Regions from separate parts of the Bacillus sp. 11C genome, predicted to be linked through region 2. Evidence: riboswitches for the same ligand, from Rfam matches in the RefSeq annotation. Region 2 holds a riboswitch; each other region holds the start of a gene.
The links. Region 2 has a riboswitch for S-adenosylmethionine ahead of metK (methionine adenosyltransferase). Riboswitches for the same ligand answer to the same signal wherever they lie in the genome.

Region 1: another riboswitch for S-adenosylmethionine. It lies ahead of metE (5-methyltetrahydropteroyltriglutamate--homocysteine S-methyltransferase); the one in region 2 lies ahead of metK (methionine adenosyltransferase).
Region 3: another riboswitch for S-adenosylmethionine. It lies ahead of metI (cystathionine gamma-synthase/O-acetylhomoserine thiolyase); the one in region 2 lies ahead of metK (methionine adenosyltransferase).
Region 4: another riboswitch for S-adenosylmethionine. It lies ahead of metN (methionine ABC transporter ATP-binding protein MetN); the one in region 2 lies ahead of metK (methionine adenosyltransferase).

Annotation. Positions count from the first base shown of each region.
Region 1 covers NZ_JBUPVZ010000007.1:10,769-14,983, reverse strand. Annotated here, with positions in the region: gene metE (5-methyltetrahydropteroyltriglutamate--homocysteine S-methyltransferase) at 1-2,136, opposite strand, end outside; SAM riboswitch class I at 2,264-2,419, opposite strand; gene isp (serine protease Isp) at 2,551-3,510, opposite strand; gene rsbRB (RsbT co-antagonist RsbRB) at 3,734-4,215, shown strand, end outside.
Region 2 covers NZ_JBUPVZ010000012.1:42,012-46,226, reverse strand. Annotated here, with positions in the region: gene asnB (asparagine synthase (glutamine-hydrolyzing)) at 1-441, opposite strand, end outside; gene metK (methionine adenosyltransferase) at 591-1,793, opposite strand; SAM riboswitch class I at 1,962-2,100, opposite strand; gene pckA (phosphoenolpyruvate carboxykinase (ATP)) at 2,297-3,880, shown strand; gene ACY3LV_RS15980 (DUF2584 domain-containing protein) at 3,919-4,161, opposite strand; gene ACY3LV_RS15975 (alpha/beta hydrolase family protein) at 4,213-4,215, opposite strand, start outside.
Region 3 covers NZ_JBUPVZ010000007.1:172,690-176,904, reverse strand. Annotated here, with positions in the region: gene ACY3LV_RS12345 (hypothetical protein) at 1-234, shown strand, start outside; gene ACY3LV_RS12340 (GNAT family N-acetyltransferase) at 309-731, opposite strand; gene ACY3LV_RS12335 (YjcG family protein) at 735-1,250, opposite strand; gene ACY3LV_RS12330 (esterase family protein) at 1,287-2,009, opposite strand; SAM riboswitch class I at 2,176-2,296, shown strand; gene metI (cystathionine gamma-synthase/O-acetylhomoserine thiolyase) at 2,365-3,486, shown strand; gene metC (cystathionine beta-lyase) at 3,479-4,215, shown strand, end outside.
Region 4 covers NZ_JBUPVZ010000005.1:179,640-183,854, reverse strand. Annotated here, with positions in the region: gene ACY3LV_RS09660 (YusG family protein) at 20-256, shown strand; gene ACY3LV_RS09655 (toprim domain-containing protein) at 328-690, shown strand; gene ACY3LV_RS09650 (thioredoxin family protein) at 692-1,012, shown strand; gene ACY3LV_RS09645 (SCP2 sterol-binding domain-containing protein) at 1,120-1,464, shown strand; SAM riboswitch class I at 1,579-1,685, shown strand; gene metN (methionine ABC transporter ATP-binding protein MetN) at 1,791-2,816, shown strand; gene metP (methionine ABC transporter permease MetP) at 2,809-3,477, shown strand; gene metQ (methionine ABC transporter substrate-binding lipoprotein MetQ) at 3,491-4,215, shown strand, end outside.

The DNA.
Region 1 (4,215 bases), on a different contig from region 2:
GATAATGTCGTACATTTCTTCAATTGACGGCACCCGAGGGCTGTGAATGTCATATACACCAAGGCCGAGCCCTTTCAAATACGGATGGTTTTTTAAGTAATCTAAAAATCCTCCGTGGCTTCTGCTGTGTTCGATTGTAATCACATCGGCATCAAGATCATTGATCGTATCGACGATGTCTTCGAAGTTGCTGTAGCACATATGTGTATGAATTTGCGTCTCGTTTTTCACGGAAGAAGTGGTTAATCTGAATGCTTCAGCCGCCCAAGTCAAATACTCATCCCAATCGCGGGTTTTCAATGGAAGGCCTTCTCGCAGCGATGGCTCATCGACTTGAATGATTTGAATGCCTGCGTCCTCAAGCGCTTTTACTTCTTTGCGAAGGGCGAGCCCGATTTGGAAGGCGATATCTTTTCTCGAAATGTCGTTTCGAGGGAAAGACCAGTTCAAGATTGTAACTGGGCCGGTCAGCATTCCTTTCACATGCTTGGATGTCAATGACTGTGCATATAACGTGTCTTTCACTGTCATCGGTTCAATAAATTCAACATCTCCGTAAATGACTGGCGGGCGGACACAGCGTGAGCCGTATGATTGAACCCATGCGTATTTTGTGAAGGCAAAGCCGGCCAGCTTCTCACCGAAGTATTCGACCATGTCTGTCCGTTCAAATTCACCGTGAACAAGGACATCAAGTTCCAATTCTTCCTGAATATCAATCCATCGTTTTGTTTCTGCATTGATAAAGTTTTGATACTGTTCATCAGACCACTCATTTTTCCGCCATTTTTGGCGTGCGCTCCGCACTTCAGCAGACTGCGGGAAGCTTCCGATCGTAGTCGTCGGCAAAAGCGGAAGGCCAAGAGATTCATTTTGCAGGGCTAAACGTTCTTCAAACGGAATCGGGCGTTTGAAGTCTTTATCGGTTAATTGCTCAAGCTCTTTCTTCTGTTCGGAATTCGCGCCTGTTGCAAACTGTTTGAGCGCCTGAATATCCGTTTTAGCCTGCTGAATGTGTTCGCTGATCGCCGCTTTTCCTGATACTAAGCCTTCTTTCAAAGCTGTCAGCTCAGCTAGTTTTTCTTTTGCGTATGATAATCCGTTCAGCAGATCCTTTTCCAAATGCTCGTCAGGGTGCTTCGCTACCGGAACGTGCAGCAGGCTGCTGGAAGGCTGAATCCACAGTTCATCCACTTTTGCAATGCTGAGAATATCAAGAACGGCATCGAGACGTTCTTCGAGATCCGCTTTCCAAATGTTGCGTCCGTCGATAACGCCAGCTGCCAGCACTTTGTCTGCTGGAAAGCCGTGTGTTTTCAGCTGTTCCAGGTTTCTGCCTTTATCGTGAACGAAATCAAGGCCAATTCCCTGTACTGGGTAAGAGATCAGCTCTTCGTAAGCATCAACAGAATCAAAATACGTTTGCAACAGCACATTCAAGGATGAAAGTTCACTTGTGATGTTTTCGAATAATTCTTTTGCACCGCGGACATCTTCGCTAGAGGCTGTAACAAGCGCCGGCTCATCGATTTGAACCCATTGTACGCCTTCTTCTTCAAGTTCTTTCAAAAGCTGTACATATAACGGCACAAGACGTTTTTGGATCGCTTTTGCTTCAGACGGTTCATAGCCTTTAGCAAGCGTAACGAACGTATAAGGGCCGACAATCACAGGTTTTGTTTCAACGCCGTATTCCTGTTTGATCCGGCGGTAGTCTGTGAGCTGTTTGTTTCTTGTCAGGCGGAATTCAATGCTTTCGTCATATTCAGGAACGATGTAATGGTAATTTGTATTAAACCATTTTGTCATTTCACTAGATACGGCGTCTTTTATTCCGCGGGCGATAGCGAAGTATGTATCGGTAGCGTCAGTCAAATGTCTGAATCGTTTCGGAATCCAGTTGAAGCTGATTGCTGTGTCGAGTACATGGTCATACTGTGTGAAATCAGAAACAGGCACAACATCAATCTGCTGGTCGATTTGTGTTTTTACTGCGGATAAAAAGAGGTCGTCGATTTGCTTTAAAAACGTATCTTTATCAGTGCTGCCTTTCCAATACGCTTCAAGCGCTTTTTTCCATTCTCTGTTCAGTCCGATTCTTGGAAATCCTAAATTCGATGTTTTGATGGTTGTCATTGTTTCTCCTCCTTTATATGTAAAACACTCTCGTTAACCCGCGGATACAGGCTGCTAAGAGGTTTTCTCACAACAAAAAGCCTCTTTCCCATGAGAGAAAGAGGCTTTTCTGCGTAAAACACTGCCTCTCTCATCTCTCAGACACAATCTGATGGAATTAGCACCGTGCCTTATGAGACAGCAGTCTCGGCGCGAAAAGCAGTGCGCCCCATTTCACAATGGAATTACGGTCGGTTGCTGTTGGGGTCAAAAGGCCAATCCCTCGCCCAACTCTCGATAAGAGAAAATGTTATTAATTTTTTGAAAAGTTAAATCATTTGTTGGTAATCTTAACAGTAATTCAAATTTGTTGTCAACATAGAATTTGAAATTTTATTTACTCTATGTGGTTTATGTTATATAAGAAAAATAATTTTATAGGGTCATCAAATGTGATTGCGCTGCTCTTTCTGCCAGCTCATCAGGAGCGGTTAAATACAGGAATCCATTACCTGCCAGCGTTTTTGCAATATCGAGAGGGAGTGTTCTGCGGACCAGCTGTGCATAAACTTCAGTTTCAGAAAGCTTTCGTTGAAATGATTCTTCTTCATAGCTTTTGATTAAAGCAAGCGCTCCGCTGACATGAGGGGCAGCCATTGAAGTGCCGGTAAGCTTACCGTACTTCTTGTTAGGAAGGGTGGACACTATATTTTCTCCCGGTGCCACAAGATCAATCTCTTTATTGGCGTTAGAAAATTCTGATAATTCACGCGCTACGGAAACAGATCCAACCGCGATCACTTCATTATAAGCCGCAGGGTAGGAAAGCTCTTCTGTTCGTTCGTTTCCGTCACCTTCATTTCCCGCTGCGCAAACGACAAGCACTCCGTTTTTGACGGCGTTTTTCACCGCTTCTTCAAGCTCCGGCACATCGTTCGGTCCGCCAAGGGACATCGAGATGATATCGGCTTTCTGTTCCACAGCGTAGTTAATGCCGTTAATAATCCATTCATATTGGCCGCTGCCGTTTGCACCGCCAAGAACTTTCACAATCAATAGGCTTGCCTCAGGCGCGACCCCGGCAATGCCGCCGTTTGAATCGTTAGCTGCAATCGTTCCGGCGACGTGTGTGCCGTGTCCGTTGTAATCGGAAATCGCATCTTCCTTGCCGCCGTCATCATCCGTGAAGTTCTTTCCGCCGATGACTTGATTTTTTAAATCAGGGTGGCTTATGTCGCAGCCCGTGTCCAATACAGCAATTTTCACATTTTTTCCTTTTACCCCTTTTGCCCATATTTCTGGCGCCTTAATCACTTTAATGCCTTCAGGAAGCTCGTTTACATCCATGATCTGCTCATTCGTCACATACGGGATCAAGCGGATTTCACCATTCATAAAAAAGCCCTCCTTTTTTATGCTTGCAAGTGGATACAAGGATGTTGCTTCACATTATATGAAAAAAGCAACCGCTCGGACAGAGCCATTTGAAGCATTTTGAAAAAATAGGATACAACCCAAAGAATTAGTAATTTTCAAAATATTGGATGGCTTCAGCTTGTATGACTGGGATTCAGCGGTCAGTCAAGTTATAATAGTGTTTGGGGAAAGGAGTAGTGTGATGAAACTGAATGAAAAATTATATGCATTTTTTTCAGAGTATGTGGAACAAATGGCTGATGAATGGATTGAAACGATGGAAGAAAGCGATCCGAATTCGATTTATGCCTTACATAATGCATCTGTAACGGAAGAATTGAAAGAACAGGACAGAGAATTTTACCGGCATCTGAATGACATGTATGTTTTACCGGAAAAACAATTTCTCGAAGAATTTCGAGTGTGGGTCATTGAGCTGACGAACGATCAAAAGCATCTCGACACTCCGGTTCAGTATGTGATTCGGGAGTTTATGAGAAACCGGAGATTATATACGAAGTATTTTGAGAAGTTCGCAGAAGAAAATGAGTCGGCGTTTGAACCGGGAGAGAAACAAAAATGGGCCGATTTGATTGTAAAAGTTTTTGATTTTACCATTTATACATTCGTCGATCACGCTGAAGCAAATGCCAAACAGCAATTAAACGCCCAGAGAGAAATGAT
Region 2 (4,215 bases):
TTTAATGCCGAACGGATCTCTTGCTCCATACAGCACATGATCGTTTTTATTCCAAATTAGAAAGGCAAACATACCGCGCAGTTTGGACGCGGCTTCTTCTTTGTAGTGACGATAAGTCGCAAGAAGAACCTCTGTGTCCGAATCCGTGTTGAATGTATACCCCTTTGCTTCAAGTTCTTCTCTCAGTTCAATATAGTTATAGATTTCTCCGTTAAAGATAATCCAATAGGTTTCATCTTCATATGATAAAGGCTGTCCGCCATTTTCTACATCAATAATGCTGAGCCGTCTGAATCCGAATCCAACGTGCTCATCATGGAAATATCCATCACTGTCAGGACCGCGGTGAACGATCATTTGGTTCATTTGTTTAATTAGTTCTTCTTGATCAGCGGTTTGAGCTAACGGATGCTTGTTAAAAACCCCGACAAATCCACACATAGTATTGCCTCCATAATTAAAATTGTCATCATTGAACCCCTATTTATAGACGCTGTGAATAGTATTTGGTTTCACAGTTATGTAAAAAAATAAACATGAATACAACGATAAAAAAAGGAAAGCCGCTTAACCAGTAAGCGGCTATAAAATTATTCTCCTAACGCTTCTTTGCGCAGCTGCTCCGCTTTGTCTGTACGCTCCCACGGAAGATCAACATCGTGACGTCCAAAGTGGCCGTACGCAGCAGTTTGTTTGTAGATCGGACGGCGTAAATCAAGCATTTTGATAATGCCGGCAGGTCGTAAATCAAAGTTATTGCGAACAACTTCAATCAGTTTTTCCTCAGAAGCTTTTCCGGAACCGAATGTGTTGATTGAGATTGACACAGGCTGTGCAACACCGATCGCGTAAGCAAGCTGCACTTCGCAAGAATCAGCAAGCTCAGCCGCAACGATGTTTTTCGCAACATATCTCGCTGCATAAGCAGCAGAACGGTCTACCTTCGTCGCATCCTTGCCTGAGAACGCGCCTCCGCCGTGGCGTGCATAGCCGCCGTACGTATCAACGATGATTTTGCGTCCTGTAAGTCCCGCATCCCCTTGAGGGCCTCCGATAACGAAACGTCCTGTAGGGTTGATGAAATATTTTGTTTCTTCATCAATCAGCTCTTCAGGAACAACCGGATTGATAACATGTTCTTTAATGTTGCGCTGGATTTGCTCAAGCGTAATTTCAGGGTGGTGCTGAGTTGAAATAACAATCGCGTCAATACGGACAGGTTTGTTATTTTCATCGTATTCAACCGTTACTTGTGTTTTGCCGTCAGGGCGAAGGTACGGAAGAATATCTTCTTTACGGACTTCACTCAGGCGGCGGGCCAATTTATGAGCAAGTGAAATCGGAAGAGGCATAAGCTCTTTCGTTTCGTTGCACGCATAACCGAACATTAAACCTTGGTCACCCGCACCGATCGCTTCAATTTCTTCATCGCTCATTGTGCCTTCACGGGCTTCAAGCGCTTGGTCTACACCCATCGCGATATCAGCAGACTGCTCGTCAATTGATGTTAAAACCGCACAAGTTTCCGCATCAAATCCGTATTTCGCACGTGTGTATCCGATTTCTTTAATGGTTTGACGAACCGTTTTCGGAATGTCAACATACGTAGATGTTGTGATCTCTCCGCTGACAAGAACCAAACCGGTTGTCACTGACGTTTCACAAGCCACACGCGCGTTAGGGTCTTTCTTTAAAATTTCATCTAAAATGCTGTCAGAAATCTGGTCGCAGATTTTATCCGGATGTCCCTCCGTAACAGATTCTGATGTAAATAAACGACGATTTTTACTCATGATTTGCTTCCTCCTGCACAAGGCCTCCCGATAGACCTTGTATATATGATACGGAACTCGCTCCCTCTTATACAATGTAACGTTATATTAGAGAATGTTAATTGGCATATTTTATGAAATAAAAAAACCTTTTCCATTGAGGAAAGGGTTTGGTCTTTGTGCCTTTCACTCTTATCGCTCAAGGAATCATACAACCTTGCAACAGGTTAGCACCTTGGTTGTCTCACACAGCTGAACCTAATAAATAACAGAGAAACCGGTTGCTGGGCTTCATAGGGCCTGTCCCTCCGCCAGCTCGGGATAAGAGTATCCGCTCAATGAAATATCTTATCGTAAAAGGGTTTGCAATGTCAATATGATTCAGAAGAAATAGGCACCTATATCAAGGGAAAACAATGGAAACGCACACACAAAAAAAGATAAATAGTATAGACTATTTGAAAATATATGTTATACTAATTCACAATTAGCAAAACACAAAAAACGATAAAGGAAGGTTTCATATGAACTCAGTTGATTTAACCGCTGATTTACAAGCCTTATTAACAAGTCCAAATGTGTGTCATAATTTATCAGCAGCACAGCTTACAGAAAAAGCACTGTCCCGAAACGAAGGCATTTTAACATCCACGGGTGCCGTTCGGGCGACAACAGGCGCTTACACAGGACGTTCGCCTAAAGACAAATTCATCGTGCAGGAAGAAAGCACGAAAAATAAGATCGATTGGGGTACGGTGAATCAGCCGATTTCAGAAGAAGCGTTTGAGCGGCTGTACACAAAAGTTGTCAGCTATCTGAAACAGCGGGATGAGCTGTTTGTTTTTGAAGGATTTGCCGGAACAGATGAAAAATACAGACTGCCGATTACCGTCGTGAATGAGTTCGCTTGGCACAATTTATTCGCCAGACAGCTGTTTATCCGCCCGGAAGGCCATGATAAGAAAACAGTTGAACAGCCGTTTACCATTCTTTCCGCTCCGCATTTTAAAGCAGATCCAAAAACAGACGGCACACATTCCGAAACGTTTATTATTGTCTCTTTCGAAAAGCGGACGATTTTAATCGGCGGAACAGAGTATGCCGGAGAGATGAAAAAATCCATTTTCTCTATTATGAATTTCCTGCTCCCCGAAAGAGATATTCTATCCATGCACTGCTCTGCCAATGTCGGTCAAAAAGGCGATGTCGCCCTTTTCTTCGGACTGTCTGGAACAGGCAAGACCACCCTATCAGCCGATGCTGACCGCAGGCTGATCGGCGACGATGAACACGGCTGGTCTGACACCGGCGTCTTTAATATTGAAGGCGGATGCTACGCCAAATGCATTCATTTAAGCGAGGAAAAGGAGCCTCAAATCTTTAACGCGATCCGCTTCGGGTCTGTTCTCGAAAATGTTGTTGTTGATGAAGAGACACGCGAAGCCAATTATGATGATTCCTTCTATACCGAAAACACGCGGGCGGCTTACCCGATTCATATGATTGACAACATCGTCACACCAAGCATGGCAGGCCATCCTTCAGCCATTGTATTTTTGACGGCTGATGCATTCGGAGTCCTGCCGCCGATCAGCAAACTGACGAAGGAGCAGGCGATGTACCATTTCTTGAGCGGTTATACGAGCAAGCTTGCTGGAACCGAACGCGGTGTGACGTCTCCTGAAACGACGTTCTCCACATGCTTCGGCTCACCATTCCTGCCGCTACCTGCTCATGTCTATGCTGAAATGCTAGGCAACAAGATCGATGAACACGGCGCAGACGTTTTCTTGGTCAATACCGGCTGGACCGGCGGCGGCTACGGCACAGGCGAACGTATGAAGCTTTCTTATACGAGAGCGATGGTCAAAGCAGCGATTGAAGGCAAATTAGAGGATGCAGAAATGACGACTGACGATATTTTCGGCCTGCATATTCCGGTTCACGTTCCCGGCGTACCTGATCAGATCCTTCAGCCGGAAAACACATGGAACAACAAGGAAGAATTCAGAGAAAAAGCGATCTACCTCGCAAATGAATTCAAAGAGAATTTTAAAAAGTTCGCACATACAGATGCCATTGCGCAGGCAGGCGGCCCTCTCGTTTAAAAAGCAAAAGCCAAGAGCATTTACGCTCTTGGCTTATTTTAATTGACAGAATGCAGGGACGTCAGCTTGTACGTAATGATGGTCCGGCCGTCTTCCCATTGAAGCTTCTGCACTTCAGCTGTGCCCGACTTTTCGCCGAACTTTGTTTTACGCACGTCCATCGGAATCTCCATCGGATACACACGATATCCGTCTTTTTCTAACGTGAATATATTTTCATCTATGCGAACTTCTTTTCCTTTTGTCACAATTAGTGTATTAAATTCAACAGGCATTCCCAAAGTGAAATCCCCTTTCGTTCTCTTTTTTCTTTATCATACCATATTTCACCGTCA
Region 3 (4,215 bases), on a different contig from region 2:
CAAAACCAGCAATACGCTCAATATGCAAATAGAACGATGGGATATAAGCAGGATTACGCCGGAACCGAAAAAATCAGCTATGTCCCGTTTCAGCGGGTATACAAGGAACTGGAAAAGCAGCAGGAGAATCAAACGGCCGCTGAAAGAAAAGTAAACGAGGTGAAACGTAAGCGCTCTCTTTATAAGAGGTTGCGAGAAAAAGGGATGGGCACATATATTAATCGATATGTATAAAAAACCGTTCACATCCAGAGAACGGTTTTTTTTATGCAAAAAAAGATCCGGATCTAAATAGACCCGGATGCTGTTTAGTCTTTCATCATTTGTAAGTGCGGAATGCCTGCATCGAGAAATTCTTTTTCAGAAAGCACGCGATACCCGTGTTTCTTGTAAAACGGCACAGCCTGCGTTTGCGCGTTTAAAATGAAGCCCGAAGCGCCGCCGTTTGCCGCCGCTTTTTCGAGAGCTTTCATAATGATGCCGCCGACACCGGAGGAGCGGTGGCTTTTCAATACGCAAATTCGCTCTAATTTGCCGTAGCCGTCCTTCATACGCCATCTTCCGGCGCCGACAGGCTTTTCGCCGTCATACACGACGATATGCTCCGATTCATTTTCAAGCTCGTCAATTTCTTCTTCAGCAGGTACGTTTTGTTCTTTGATAAAAACTTCTTCTCTTACATAAAATGCGTCTTTCATTTGTTCTTCATTTTTTGCGATAACTGCTTCCAAACACTATTCTCCTTTGCCTAGCAAAAAGGTTTCATATACTGTCCATGATCCGTTTTCAAGCTGATAAAGCAAATGGAAACGATCAATGATTTCTTCATGCGACACTTCCTGCATTTTTAATTGTCCCAGCACATCCGAATGCTCATCGTCGGAAAGATTTTGGCCGACCGTCACATGCGGGACAAAAGCGTATTCCTGGTCACCGGCCAGCACACCGGTGTATAGCTTTTCATTGAGTGTTTTTAATTCTTCCGTCGGCTCTGCTTTGATGTAAATGACATTATTGACAGGCGCAAATGAGCTGTATTTTGTCAATTTGAGAACGACCGGATGGGACTCCTTTGCGATGTTTCTCAGATGTGATACAAGCTGATCCGCTTTCTCCTCCGTCAATTCAAGCGATGATCTCAGCGTCAAATGGGGCGGGATCAGGGAATAGCTTGGATCATAGCGCTTTCTGTAAGAGTTCGCAAGGTCTTGAAGTTTTTTTGATGGAAATAAAACGATTCCGTATTTCATATTATGTCCCTCCTGGAAATAAAGTATGATAAAGTATTAAAGCATTTTTTTCAGCGCCGGCGTGATAAGCGGCTGCCAGTATGTCCATTTGTGGTCTCCGTCAAATGGCTCATAATCATAATCGGAAAGCTTCTTCTCCAACAGCTGTTTCAGCGCCCGGTTCGGTTCTGTAAAGTCCAGAATGTTCCCATCTGTCGTGTGGACGTCAGTTTCTTTTGTGCCGATTTGGTGATAAATAGAGAGGTGTTCGATATTGTCCGATTGCTTCACGGCTTCCAATACATGTTTGTCAACATAGGGAGACTGCATGATGATGTTTCCGAACATATTCGGATAATCAAGCGCTGTCATAAGAGATATGGTCGCTCCCAGCGAGTCCCCGATCAGCGTTCGTCCGTAGCCGACCTGATAGGTAGGATACTCGTCATCCGCAAATGGTACGAGCTCATGGGCGATGAACCGTTTATACGCCGAAAATTTAGAGCCTTCCGGATGGTAGGTTTTTCTGCGCTCATGAACATCTTTATAAGGAACACCGATAATAATGCTCCGGTCAATTTCCCGTTTGGACAGCAATTCCTCGACCTGTCTGCCAATTCTCCCCAGCCTGAAATAATCGTGGCCGTCCTGCGCGATAATGACATGGTATTTATAAAGAGGGGAGTAGTTGGACGGCAGATAAACGAGCAAGGTCATTTCCTCGTTAAGCTCTTTCGAAAAGAATTTCTTTTCTTGCACTGTGCCGTTTTTCGGTGCCATAATGCATTCCTCCAGGACATCACTAGACTTTCTTGCGTTTTCCATTATTGTACCATGAATTATTAGAAATTTCTCTCTTTAAACCGTTCGAAACCCGAAGAAAAAAGTGTTGAAATTAACTGCGAATTGCGTTAATATAAAACAATCAGAAAATTGAAATCGATATTTCTTATCGTGAGAGGTGGAGGGACTGGCCCTTAGAAACCTCAGCAACCGGCTTGTTTTGCGTATGTGCAAAGCGCCAAGGTGCTAAATCCAGCAAGCGTTTTATGCTTGGAAGATAAGAAGAAGCGTTAAACCCCTTCTTCTTATGAAGAAGGGGTTTTTTATTTTGAAAAGGGAAGGTGTCTGCTATATGTCACAGCATGTTGAAACGAAATTAGCCCAAATCGGGAACCGAAGCGACGAAGCAACGGGAACGGTGAGTCCTCCTATTTATTTATCAACAGCATACCGCCACAGAGGGATCGGAGAATCAACCGGATTTGATTATGTCCGCACAAAAAACCCGACACGCCAGCTTGTGGAGGACGCGATCGCCAGCTTAGAAAACGGAGCGAGAGGGCTTGCCTTCAGTTCGGGAATGGCAGCCATCCAAACGATTATGGCGCTGTTTAAAAGCGGAGATGAACTGATCGTTTCATCGGACCTATATGGCGGCACGTACCGATTGTTTGAAAATGAATGGAAAAAATACGGCTTGACCTTTCATTATGATGATTTCAGCGACGAAGACTGTTTACGCTCTAAGATTACGCCGAATACAAAAGCGGTGTTTGTGGAAACACCGACAAATCCGCTCATGCAGGAGGCGGACATTGAAAAAATCGCCCGGATGACAAAAGAGCACGGTCTTCTGCTGATCGTAGATAATACATTTTATACACCGGTCTTGCAGCGACCGCTTGAACTGGGGGCTGACATTGTGATTCACAGCGCAACCAAGTATTTAGGCGGGCATAACGACCTGCTTGCGGGGCTTGTCGTTGTGAAAGATGAAAAGCTTGGAGAGGAAATGTTTCAACACCAAAATGCCATTGGCGCGGTCCTGCCTCCGTTTGATTCATGGCTTCTGATGAGAGGAATGAAGACGCTCAGCCTCAGAATGCGCCAGCACCAGACAAACGCGCAGGAGTTAGCGGTGTTTTTAGAAAAGCAGGAAGAAATTGCGGATGTGCTGTATCCGGGAAAAGGCGGCATGCTGTCCTTCCGTCTTCAAAAAGAAGAGTGGGTGAACCCGTTTTTAAAAGCGCTGAAGACCATTTGTTTTGCGGAAAGCCTCGGCGGGGTGGAGAGTTTTATTACATACCCTGCCACACAGACGCACATGGATATTCCTGAAGAGATCCGCATCGCAAACGGGGTCTGCAATCGTCTGCTGCGCTTTTCGGTCGGAATTGAACATGTGGAAGATTTAAAAGAAGACGTAAAACAAGCGTTATGTCTCGTTAAAGAGGGAGCTGTTTCATTTGAGTAATCACAATTGGACGCTGGAAACCCAGCTCGTGCACAATCCATTTAAAACAGACGGCGCAACCGGGGCGGTCAGTGTGCCGATTCAGCACGCATCGACATTTCATCAAACTTCATTTGAAGAGTTTGGCGCATATGACTACAGCCGCTCAGGCACGCCGACAAGAACAGCTCTCGAAGAAACCATTGCCGCACTTGAAGGCGGAACGAGAGGATTTGCTTTCAGTTCAGGCATGGCTGCGATCTCAACAGCATTTTTACTTCTCTCACAGGGCGACCACGTTCTTGTGACAGAAGATGTATACGGCGGAACCTTCCGCATGGTAACAGAGGTGCTGACCCGGTTTGGCATTGAGCATACGTTTGTCGACATGACTGATATTAACGAAGTGGCGCGGAATATCAAGCCGAACACAAAGGTCATTTATATGGAGACACCGTCAAATCCGACACTTGGCATTACTGATATTAAAGCGGTTGTTCAGCTTGCGAAAGAAAACGGCTGTTTGACCTTTCTGGACAATACATTCATGACACCGGCACTGCAGCGTCCGCTTGATCTCGGCGTGGATATTGTGCTTCACAGCGCCACAAAGTTCTTGAGTGGGCACAGTGATGTGCTCTCAGGTCTGGCTGCTGTCAAGGATGAAGAGCTTGGGAAACAGCTGTATAAGCTGCAAAACGCGTTCGGCGCCGTCCTTGGCGTGCAAGATTGCTGGCTCGTGCTGCGCGG
Region 4 (4,215 bases), on a different contig from region 2:
GTTATGGGAGGTGTCCAATATGGCTTTCAGTAAACAAAAGCTCGATGTCACCAATGATGTGACAGGCCGCTTTCAACATGGCCAGCTCTCGTTATATCATGAAAATGAGAGAATCGGCCAAATGACAAGCATGAATGAATATGAGCTTAAGTCCGGTTATTCCTTTGAAAATGAGAAATTTTATAAGACAGCCGATGTGGTCTCTGGAAACGATGAGAAATATGTGGATTGTGACTACGAAAACGGCTGGTGTTAATGTTGGCGGTGAATTTCACTGCCTTCTTTTACAATCTGAACGTTTCAAATTTGACGCGGCAGGTGAAGAAGATGGATGAGCTGGAAAAGGTCATGATTGTGGAAGGGAAATCAGATAAAGAGAAAATCGAAAGCGTTCTGGATGAACCGGTGCGCATTATCTGCACAAACGGAACAATCAGCCAGCTGAGGCTTGAGGAATTGGCTGACGAGCTTTATGATAAAGACGTCTATATATTAGTGGATGCTGACGAATCAGGCGAGAAATTGAGAAAACAGCTGAAAAGAGAATTTAACGAAGCCTGCCATCTGCATATCGACAGAGCCTATAAAGAAGTGGCGGCTGCGCCCAGACACCACGTCGCCTCTGTATTGCTGCGCGCGAATCTGAATGTCCATACTATTTTTCTTGAAAGAAAGTCCCGAGGTGTATAGCATGAAAGAACTCCAGGAACACGAGCTTGAGCACATTGCTGATGATGTGTATCTTCTATATTTATATACTCCGTTTTGCGGCACTTGCCAGCTTGCAAGCAAAATGCTGACAGTGGTGAAAGAAATGCTGCCTGATGTCGCCTTCTACCAAAACAATGTCAATTACTCTCCGACATTCGCAAAAGCGTATCAAATTGAAAGCGTCCCTTGTTTTCTGCTGTTTAAAGGAGGAAAAATGGTTGAAAGAGGATATGCGTTTCATTCCGTTTCTTATTTATATGAGCTGATCAAACAAAAATCATCTTCCGCATCCCATTTATGACATATTTCTCAGCGCATTCCAATGAAATTGTCGTTCGTTTTATAAAGGGGTTCGTGCGCCAGAGAGAGAAATGTCTATGTATGACCAACAAATAGGAGGTTGTACATATGGAGAAAGCGGAAGTTTTGGAAGATGAGTATCAGCATCTGTTTTTAAAACCCCTTTTGAGCGCTTCAACATTGCTTATTACCTTTCAAGGAGAAACAGAAGCCTTAACCGTCTCAATAAACGAACAGGGAGAAATGAAAAAAATTTCTCCGCGCCAACCGTCCAACCTGACCTTTTACGGAAACCAATCCGAAATCATTCATTTATTGCACGGAGACATTTCCCTTCAGCATCTGATTCAGAGCGGAAGCCTAAAAGTAAAGGGGTCCTTCAGAGCCCTGTTAAAGCTTGAAGCGATTCTCTGGCTGACGAATGGTTTTTTTCAGAGGATTGCGAATAATTAAAAAACAGAAAATTATTATAATAGTAAAAGTTGACATCATTTATTTTATTGACATGCAATCATCCGCCATGCTATTCTACATTAAGAATTTCCGGACGAAAAAGACTATATATTTCTCTTATCAAGAGAGGTGGAGGGAAGTGCCCTATGAAGCCCGGCAACCATCAACACTGTTGAAATGGTGCCAATTCACACGAAGCGTTCAGCTTTGAAAGATGAGAGAAAGGCATTTTATATAAGCCTTTCTGCTCAAGTGTGCAGAAAGGTTTTTCTTTTGCAGAAAACCCCGGAAGATTTCTTAGAATAGTGTTAAGGCAGGTGATTGCTTTGATCAATCTTCAAGATGTTTCAAAAGTGTATAAGTCGAAACATGGAGATGTCAATGCTGTCCAAAATGTCTCGCTTTCCATTAAAAAAGGTGAGATTTTTGGAATTATAGGATATAGCGGAGCTGGTAAAAGTTCCTTAATCCGTCTGCTGAACGGCCTTGAGAAACCAACCTCAGGAACCGTGGAAGTGGCGGGAACCAAGATTAATGAAGTAAACGGACGCGGGTTAAGAAACGCACGCCATGACATCAGCATGATTTTCCAGCACTTCAATTTGCTTTGGTCGCGGACCGTCAGAGATAATATCATGTTTCCTCTGGAGATTGCCGGGGTGAAAAAGAGCGAGCGCATCAAGCGCGCCAATGAACTGATTAAACTGGTAGGTTTAGAAGGAAAAGAAAAATCTTATCCGTCTCAGCTGAGCGGCGGACAAAAGCAGCGTGTCGGAATCGCCAGAGCGCTCGCAAACAATCCGAAGGTTCTCCTTTGTGATGAAGCGACATCAGCATTAGATCCGCAAACGACAGATTCAATTTTGGATCTATTGTCCGATATTAATGATAGACTCGGTTTGACAATTGTGCTGATCACGCACGAAATGCATGTGATCCGCAAAATCTGCAACAGAGTCGCTGTCATGGAAAACGGAAAGGTTGTGGAAGAAGGCGAAGTTCTCGATGTCTTCAAAAACCCGAAGGAAGACATGACAAAACGGTTTGTTCAGCAGGTGACAGAGCCGGAAGAAACGAAAGAAACGCTTCAGCATCTTCTTGATGAAACAGCATCAGGAAAAATGGTTCAGCTCACATTTGTCGGTGATTCGGCTGAACAGCCTCTGATTACAGAGATGATCAGAAACTTTAATGTCAGCGTCAATATTCTGCAAGGGAAAATCTCGCAGACGAAGGATGGAGCCTACGGTTCACTGTTTATCCATATTGACGGAGACGAGGAAGAAGTGCAAAACGTGATCCGGTTTATTAATGACAGACAGGTGAAAGCAGAGGTGATCACGAATGTTTGAAAAATACTTCCCGAACGTTGATTTAACAGAATTGTGGAACGCGACATATGAAACCCTTTATATGACGCTGATCTCTTTGCTGTTTGCTTTTGTCATCGGAGTGATTCTCGGCTTGCTGCTCTTTCTGACAAGTAAAGGGAGCCTCTGGCAGAACAAAACGATCAACTCTGTGATTGCGGCCGTTGTCAACATATTCAGGTCGATTCCGTTCCTTATTTTAATTATTTTACTGCTAGGATTTACGAAGTTTTTAGTCGGCACGATCTTAGGGCCAAACGCCGCATTGCCGGCGCTGGTTATCGGCTCGGCACCGTTTTACGCGCGCCTTGCTGAAATCGCGCTCCGTGAGGTGGATAAAGGTGTTATTGAAGCCGCTAAATCAATGGGAGCTAAGACGTCTACGATTATTTTCAAAGTGCTGCTTCCGGAATCTATGCCGGCTCTTATTTCTGGTATCACTGTTACGGCGATCGCTTTGATCGGCTCAACGGCAATTGCCGGAGCCATCGGTTCAGGCGGCCTTGGAAACCTTGCGTACGTAGAAGGCTATCAGTCGAATAATACTGATGTGACCTTCGTTGCTACTGTGTTTATTTTAATCATCGTGTTTATTATTCAAATCATCGGTGATGTCATAACAAATATTATAGACAAACGATAAGGGAGGATTTACATTGAAAAAGCTATTTTTAGGTGCATTACTGCTTGTATTTGCAGGAGTTATGGCTGCCTGCGGTTCGAATAACGCCGAATCCGGCAAGAAAGAAATTGTCGTTGCTGCGACAAAAACACCGCATGCGGAAATTTTAAAAGAAACTGAACCACTGTTGAAAGAAAAAGGCTACACGCTGAAAGTGAAAGTGCTTAGTGATTACAAGATGTACAACAAAGCTTTAGCTGATAAAGAAGTGGATGCGAACTACTTCCAGCACATTCCTTACCTTGACCAAGAAATGAAAGAAAACACAGATTATAAACTTGTAAATGCGGGTGCTGTTCACTTAGAGCCATTCGGTGTTTACTCTAAAAAATACAAGTCACTGAAAGATCTTCCAGACGGCGCGACCATTATCCTGACAAATAACGTTGCTGAACAAGGCCGTATGCTCGCTATGCTTGAAAATGCTGGATTAATCACACTTGATTCTAAAGTCGAAACAGTTGACGCAACATTGAAAGACATTAAGAAAAACCCGAAAAACCTTGAATTCAAAAAGGTAGCGCCTGAATTAACGGCAAAAGCATATGATAACAAAGAAGGAGACGCGGTCTTCATCAATGTAAACTATGCGATCCAAAGTAAATTAAATCCTAAAAAAGACGCGATTGAAGTGGAAGCAACGAAAAACAACCCATACGCTAACATCATCGCAGTAAGAAAAGGCGAAGAAGATTCTGA